One region of the Gordonia sp. IITR100 genome, then DNA from elsewhere that is predicted to be linked to it. Evidence: predicted binding sites of a transcription regulator. Region 1 holds the regulator's gene; the other holds the start of a gene.
The links. The regulator LexA, encoded in region 1, represses DNA repair genes until DNA is damaged. The targets are predictions, from matches to a motif close to CGAACANNTGTTCG.
Positions count from the first base shown of each region.

Region 1 (3,917 bases):
ACGAGGTCTCGCGCTTCGCCACCGCGGCCGGCGCCGTCGCGGCGCGGCTGCGCACGCGCGCGTCGCAGAACACCGGGGTGACGGCCGAGGTGCTCGCCGCGACGGCGGGCCTGGCCGAGGACCGCGGCTGGATCGGTGCCGCGACCGCGCTCATCGGCAAGGGCGCCCCCGCCGAGGCCGCTGCCGTCGCGGCCACCGAACAGTTCGCGGCGGTGTTCACCAAGCTCGGCGGACTGATGGCCGAGCGGGTCACCGATCTCAACGACGTGCGCGACCGGGTCCTCGCCGAACTGCTCGGCCTACCCGAACCTGGTGTGCCCACTCCGGAGGTGCCGTCGGTCCTGCTCGCCGACGACCTCGCGCCCGCCGACACCGCGGGCCTCGACCCCACGAGCACCATCGCCCTCGTCACCCGCCTCGGCGGACCGACCAGCCACACCGCGATCATCGCGCGCCAGCTGGGGATCCCGTGCGTGGTGGCGGTGGCCGACCTGGACGAGATCGAGCCCGGCACAACCGTTCTCGTCGACGGCAGCACCGGGCGAATCGAGGTGGAGCCCGATGCGGAGGCGGCCCGGGCTCGCGTCGACGAGGATCGGCGGCATGCCGCACTCGTCGCCGGCTGGACCGGTCCGGGGCAGACCGCCGACGGGGTGGCCGTGGCGGTGCTCGCCAACGTCGCCGACGGATCGTCGGCACGCGCCGCGGCCGGGTACCCAGTCGAGGGCGTCGGGCTCTTCCGCACCGAACTCGCGTTCCTCGAGCGTGCCGACGAACCGTCGGTGGACGAGCAGGCCGCGATCTACCGGGAGGTGCTCGATGCGTTCAACGGGCAGAAGGTGGTCATCCGCACCCTCGACGCCGGGTCCGACAAACCGCTCCGGTTCGTGACCCATCCCGACGAATCGAACCCAGCGCTCGGCGTGCGGGGTGATCGGATCGCGCTGGCGCACCCCGAGATCCGCGCGCATCAGCTCGACGCGATCGCGCAGGCCGCGTCGGGGTCGGCCGTCGCGCCGTGGGTCATGGCGCCGATGATCGCCTCGCCGGCGGAGGCGCGCACCTTCGCCGCCGAGGTCCGTGGCCGTGGTCTGGTCGCCGGGGTGATGATCGAGGTGCCCGCGGCGGCGATCCTGGCCGAAGCCGTCCTCGCCGAGGTGGACTTCGTGTCCATCGGCACCAACGATCTGACCCAGTACACGATGGCGGCCGACCGGATGTCGGCCGATCTCGCCGGACTGACCGACCCGTGGCAACCGGCCGTGTTGAGCCTCATCGCGGGAGTCGCGGCAGCGGGCGCACGTCAGGGAAAGCCGGTCGGGGTGTGCGGCGAGGCCGCCGCCGATCCGAACCTCGCCTGCGTGCTCGTCGGTCTCGGCGTCACCTCGCTGTCCAGCGCGCCGGCTGCTGCCGCGGCCGTGGGGGCCCGGCTCGGCGAGGTGTCCGCACCGGACTGCCGGGCCGCCGCCGAGGCCGCCCTGGCCACCTCGGATCCCGCCGCGGCGCGCGAGGCTGCCGCGGCGGTGCTCGACGGTTCGGTCGGCGGAGAGGTCAGACTCGCCGCATCACGGTGACGACCTTGCCGAGGATGACGGCATCGTTGCCCGGGATCGGATCGAACAGTTCGTTGTGCGGCATGAGCCAGACGTTGGGGCCCTGACGCTTGAAGGTCTTCACGGTGGCCTCGCCGTCGATCATGGCCGCGACGATGTCGCCGTTGTCGGCGACGTTCTGCTGCCGGACCACGACCCAGTCGCCGTCGCAGATCGCGGCGTCGATCATCGACTCGCCGACGACGCGCAACAGGAAGAGCGATCCCTCGCCGACCAGCTCACGGGGCAGCGGGAAGACGTCCTCGACGGCCTCCTCGGCCAGGATCGGACCGCCGGCCGCGATACGGCCGAGAACCGGCACGAAGGTCGGCTCGGGAAGCTGGCCGGCCGTCGGGGTGTCCGGCGACGGGGTGTCACTCGGGGCGATGTTGACCGCACGGGGACGGTTCGCGTCGCGCTTGAGCAGCCCCTTGCGTTCCAGCGTCCGCAACTGATGGGCCACCGACGACGTCGAGGCCAGGCCGACCTCGTCGCCGATCTCCCGGATGCTCGGCGGATAACCGCGCTCGCGCACCGAGCGGCGGATCACCTCCAGGACCCCGGCCTGTCGCGGGGTGAGTGAGGCCTCGGCGGCGGCGGCGTCGAACGGGGCCTCGTCGTCGGCGCCCCGCGCTCGGCCGCGCCTATCGCCGGTGTCACTCATGTTCGGTTCCTCTCGTCTTCGGAACGTGCTGGTAGATGGCTTGCGCCGGGTCCGAGCCTAGCGGAGTTCGACCGGCACCTCAAACATTTGTTCGATGTGTCGCGAGACTTTGTCGGGCCGTCGTGCTACAAATTCGAACATCAGTGCATCGAACATCTGATCGATGTTCGAACACCGACCGCGACACCCCGCACGATCCAGACACCAGAACACCGGAGGGCACCATGCGCACCGCCACTCTCGTCGCTCCCGTCCGCACCGACCGTCCCGACGCTGTCCGGCCCCCCACCGACCGCGCCGATCGGGTCCGGACGCGCGCCCCGCTGTCCGACGGCGGCCGGCCGATAGACAACCGGCCGGCCGGCACCCGACCGCGGGGTGCGTCGCCGGTGACCCCGCGGGTGGGCGGTACCCACTGTGGCTCTCCGGTCGGGGTGCGCGGGCGTGGCCCGGTCGGACCCGACGCGGCGGTGTTCCGTCGGCGCCGCCGCACCGCGGTCGCGCTCCTCGCCGGCGTCGGGCTGGCGTTCGTCGTGTGGGTGTTCGGTGTCGTGGGCCAGAACTACTCGGACTCGCTGACCCCGTCCGCCGTGAGTGCCGAGGTCGTCCACGTGCGCTCGGGGGACTCGCTCAGCTCGATCGCCGGCCGGGTGGCACCCGAGATGCCGCGCGAGGTCGTGATCGACGAGATCGTCGCGATGAACGATCTGGGGTCGAGCGCGCTGCAGGTGGGCCAGCCCCTGCTCACCCCCCGGTACCGCTGAGGCCGGGCGGTATCCTCGATGTCACAGGGGCCGGCCGACAAGCGGCGGGGCGCACGCTTCGGGTGCGTTCCAGCGTCCCGCGACCTGCGTGAGGACACGATGCGCTGCCCCTTCTGCAAGAACGACGACACCAAGGTCATCGACTCGCGTGTCGCAGATGAAGGGCAGGCCATCCGCCGCCGTCGCTCCTGTGTGGAGTGCGGTCGCCGGTTCTCGACCGTGGAGAGCGCCGTGCTCGCGGTGGTCAAACGCAACGGCGTGACCGAACCGTTCAGCCGGGAGAAGGTCATGCGCGGCGTGCGGCGAGCCTGTCAGGGCCGCCACGTCGCCGAGGACGCGCTCGCGCAACTCGCCCAGCAGGTCGAGGACACGGTGCGCGCCAGTGGATCGGCCGAGATCCCCAGCAACGAGGTCGGACTCGCCATCCTGGGTCCGCTCCGCGATCTTGACGAGGTGGCGTATCTGCGCTTCGCCTCGGTGTACCGGTCGTTCGACTCGGTGGAGGACTTCCAGCGCGAGATCGACGACCTGAAGGCGGCATCGGGTTCCGGGAGCGCGCTCGCCGAACCCGTGTCAGCCGAGTCGGTCCAGAGCTCGTAGGACCCGTTTCTCCGACACCGGGAACGCGGTACCGAGACGCTGGGCGAACAGCCCCACGCGCAACTCCTCGACGAGCCACTGCGCTTCGTCGTCGACCACCGCCCGCCGGTGCTCGGGTACCTGTTCGATGCGCTGGGCCCACCGTTCGACGACGCGATCGACGGCGGCCACCCCGGCCTGGTCGCGTGCTGCGGACGCGGGTAGTGCCTCCAGACGTGCTTGCGCGCCGTCGAGATAGCGCGGCAGATTCTCCAGGTGGCGTCGCGCGGTGGCCGCCACGAATCCGTCGAACACGAG
Region 1 is NZ_MVKV01000003.1:163,960-167,876, forward strand. Features, by position in the region: gene B1818_RS07170 (phosphoenolpyruvate--protein phosphotransferase) at 1-1,574, shown strand, start outside; gene lexA (transcriptional repressor LexA) at 1,552-2,256, opposite strand; gene B1818_RS07180 (LysM peptidoglycan-binding domain-containing protein) at 2,481-3,020, shown strand; gene nrdR (transcriptional regulator NrdR) at 3,120-3,620, shown strand; gene hrpA (ATP-dependent RNA helicase HrpA) at 3,594-3,917, opposite strand, start outside.

Region 2 (3,917 bases), 280 kb from region 1:
GGTGTCATGCCTCGTACCGCCGCCGATCTCGGGCCCGATGCGCTCGCCTTCCTCGTCGAACGCCACCTCGGGACCCTCACCACGCTGCGTGCCGACGGCACCCCCCACGCCGTGGCCGTCGGCTTCACCTGGGATCCCGACGCCGGCCTGGCGAGGGTCATCACCTCGGACGGCAATCAGAAGGTTCGCAATACCGAGCGGGGTGGCTACGCGGCCGTCACCAACGTCGACGGCCCGCGGTGGCTGACCCTGGAGGGACCCGCGACGGTGAGTCGTGAGCCCGAGCGCGTGCGCGAGGCTGAGCAGCGCTACGCGCAGCGATACCGGGAGCCCAGGCCGAACCCACGCCGCGTCGTGATCGAGATCAGCGTGAGTCGGGTGCTCGGCTCGGCGTCGCTGTTCAGCTAGTGCCCACGTGTGAAGTCGGACGCTGCTTGACGTGGGCGCTGGCGTCGTCAGCAGGTTCGGTCCGGTTCATCGCATAGTCATCAAGGCCGGCCGGAACTTCCCGAACGGTGACGCGCTCCCCACGCTGGTGTGACCGGCGATCTGCGACATCGAGGACAACCGGCTCGGGGACCGACGGGGACCTGACCCCAGATCTCGGACACGTTGAATCCGGCAACGAGCTGGAGGAAGCGAGTCGATCGAGGTACGGCTCGACGACACGAGTGAGAGCGGTTTCGTCAGGACGCGGGTGGACTTGTACGAGTCGACCCCCGAGGCCACGGTGCGTGGTATCGCCGCCGATCTCGGTGGAGCGCGGCACGCTGCGTCACTGGCTCGACCGCTACGGCACTGACCCGCAAGACCGTTGGCGGTCGAGTATTTCGTCGGGGAGACGAACTGGTGAGCCGCTTCGGCGTTTGTCGCCGAACCGGCTCGACACCTACCCGGTGAGGTGGCAATGCCAACTCCTCACGATCGCGTGCTCGTCGTTCACGGGTGGCGGAAGGCAGCCCCCGCGCGGGCAGCGCGGACGGAAGCTGATCATGCTATGCGTGGTCGGACTTGCTGAGCCGCGACTTCGCCGCTTGCGCCCCGAATCGGGCGTGTGTCGGAGACATCGCGTATCTGCCGATCGCTGACGGCACCACCCTGTATGAGCCACGATGACCGACTGCTACTCCCGACCGCCGTCCGGGTGGGCGGTGGTCGATCACATGCGCATCGACCTAGTCGGGTCAACGCTCGGCATCGGGGTTTCTCCCTATATCACGAGGCACCGACAACTTGCTCTCGCCGAATAGCGTTGAATGACATAGCTTTTGAGATTGACGCGCGTCCATTTTGATGTACACTCGAACGTACATTCGCAGCAACGGCAACGGTTCTCAGGGGAGGTGACCATGTCTGATGAATCCGCGACGCCGCAACCGCGTGCCGTCGAACTGGTGGCCGACCTCCACCGCATCCTCGACGAACTGCAGACCGTGGACCTGGCGCCGTGTACCGATACCGAGTTGGCGGATGTGGCGGCCGACACCGAGAAAGCGATCGCACGGTTGACCGTGGCCGGTGACCGGCAGATCGATCAGGTCGAGGCCCGCGACCTGCCCCGCAAAGCAGGCTGTCGGACACTCATGCAGTACATGACCCACCGGCTGCGGGTCTCCAACCCGATGCGGCGTCGTAAGCAGATGGATGCCACCGCCACCCGCACCAGCCTCGGCGGCGAGGTCCTACCACCTGAACATCCGTGCCTCGCTGAAGCGTTCGCCGCGGGTGCGGTCGGCTCCGCGCACGTGCAGGCCGCCTTGGACGTCCTCGACCGCATCCCAGTCGCCATCAACCACGACATCAAGGTCGCCGCCGAACGGCAGATGGCCGAGATCGCCGCCGACCACACACCTGCCGACATCACCCAACTCGGTGCCCGGCTACTGGCCCATCTCGACCCCGACGGCACCCTCGCCGACGATTCGGAACGCAAGAGGCGCCGCGGCCTGTGGATCGGTCGGCAACGAGCCGATGGCACCGCCACCATCTCCGGCACCGTCACACCCGAACTCCACGCCCGACTGTCGATGATGTTCGCGGTCTGGGGCAAACCCGGACTTAACAACCCCGACGACCCGCAGTCTCCGTCCGGGCCCGCCGGCACCGCCGACCCCGACGCCCTGACCGCCGCCGCCGACCGCGACGGACGCACCCCCGCCCAGACCAATCACGACGCCCTCGATGCCGCGCTGGCCGCCGGTTTCGCCGACGGGACTCTCGGCACCTCGCATCGTGGGCTGCCGGTGCAGCTGATCATCAAGGCCGACCTCGGTGATCTGATTCGTGAAGCCGGCCTCGCGACCACTGCCACCGGCACCCTGCTGCCCATCCCGGACCTGATCGCGATGGCCGCCGACATCCAGCCGTGGTTGGCGATCTTCAAAGACCACACCACCGTGCCGCTGCACTTCGGCAGGGGGAAACGTCTCGCCACGCGCGAACAACGCCTCGTCTCCTTCGCCCGCCCTGACGGTGAAGTGTGCTCGGCACCCGGGTGTGACCAGCCCGCCACCCACGTCGAACTCCACCACGCCCAAAGGGACTGGGCGAAGGGTGGTCTCACTAACATTGACGACCTCGCCCCCGCCTGCCCACGCCACAACCGCATGGTCGGCGACAAGCCCGGTCAATACACCACCCGCATCGCTCGGTCCGGACCCGACGAAGGTCGCTGCGTGTGGCGGTTGAACGCCGAACCCGGCGCGCCACCCAACCCCGACCGCCTCAACCGTCGACCCGACATACCCCGACGGTTCGCACACCACCTGAACACCGTGCGCGAGCAGATCCACGGACCACCACCCCGGCCCGGCGATCACCCACGCCCAGACGGCCACACCCACATCGACGCACGCCGCTCATGGGCGACAATCAGCCACGTCATCGATGTCCGACCACCCCGACCCAAGCCCTCCGTCGTCGAAGCGTTCCTCGCCGAGCTTCTCGCCACCCGCTAGTTCGCGTCCATAGATCAAACTCGCGATCAGCGAACTTCGACTCGCCCGATGGACCTCGATCGAAGTCCAGCAGCCGAAATGACGTTCAACGGTCGGACAGGCGTGCCCGCCTCCCGGCGTCAGAGCGATGTCGTTGTCGTACGAGATGAACCGACGACGCGCGGCAGCAGTGTGAGTCCTACAGCCGGACGAGGTCGTGCGGGCGGTTGTTCAGCGACTCGCAGCCGTCATCGGTCACGACGACGATGTCCTCGATGCGGGCACCCCAGTGTCCGGACACGTAGACCCCCGGCTCGACGCTGAACGCCATGCCCGGGCGCAACGGAATGTCGTTGCCGCCGACGATGTACGGCTCCTCGTGTACCGACAGCCCGATCCCGTGACCGGTCCGGTGGATGAACCGATCGGCCAGGCCGCGCTCCGCGAGGAGATCACGCGCCGCCGCGTCGATCGAGGACGCGCTCACCCCCGGCCGGACGGCGGCCACCGCCGCGCGTTGGGCCTCGAGCAGAGCGGCGTAGGCGTCGGCGATCTCGGCGGGCGGATCGTCGAAGCAGTAGGTGCGCGTGGAATCGGAGTTGTAGCCCGGCTCGACCGGGCCGCCGATGTCGATCACGACGATGTCGGACCGCTCGATGACCCGGTCGGAGAACTCGTGATGGGGATCGGCTCCATTCGGTCCCGACCCGACGATGATGAAAGCCGCCTCGGTGTGTCCCTCCTCGAGGATCGCGGCGGCGATGTCGGCGGCCACCTCGCGTTCGGTGCGGCCGGGGATCAGCCAGTCCCCCATCCGCGCGTGCACCCGGTCGATCGCGGCACCCGCGCGGCGGAGCGCGTCGACCTCCGCGGCGTCTTTGATCATTCGTAGTTCGCGGAGCACCTCGGTCGCCAATTGCGGTGTGGCGCCGGTGTGTCGGGCCAGCGGGATGGCGTGGAGGGCGGGCATGGAGTCGGACA
Region 2 is NZ_MVKV01000003.1:440,327-444,243, reverse strand. Features, by position in the region: gene B1818_RS08415 (PPOX class F420-dependent oxidoreductase) at 7-408, shown strand; partial or broken gene B1818_RS24395 (IS3 family transposase) at 1,003-1,181, shown strand; gene B1818_RS08410 (HNH endonuclease signature motif containing protein) at 1,350-2,957, shown strand; gene B1818_RS08405 (Xaa-Pro peptidase family protein) at 3,136-3,917, opposite strand, start outside.
Region 2: a site for LexA is predicted at 1,303-1,316, ahead of B1818_RS08410 (HNH endonuclease signature motif containing protein). Genes of this name have one in related genera too.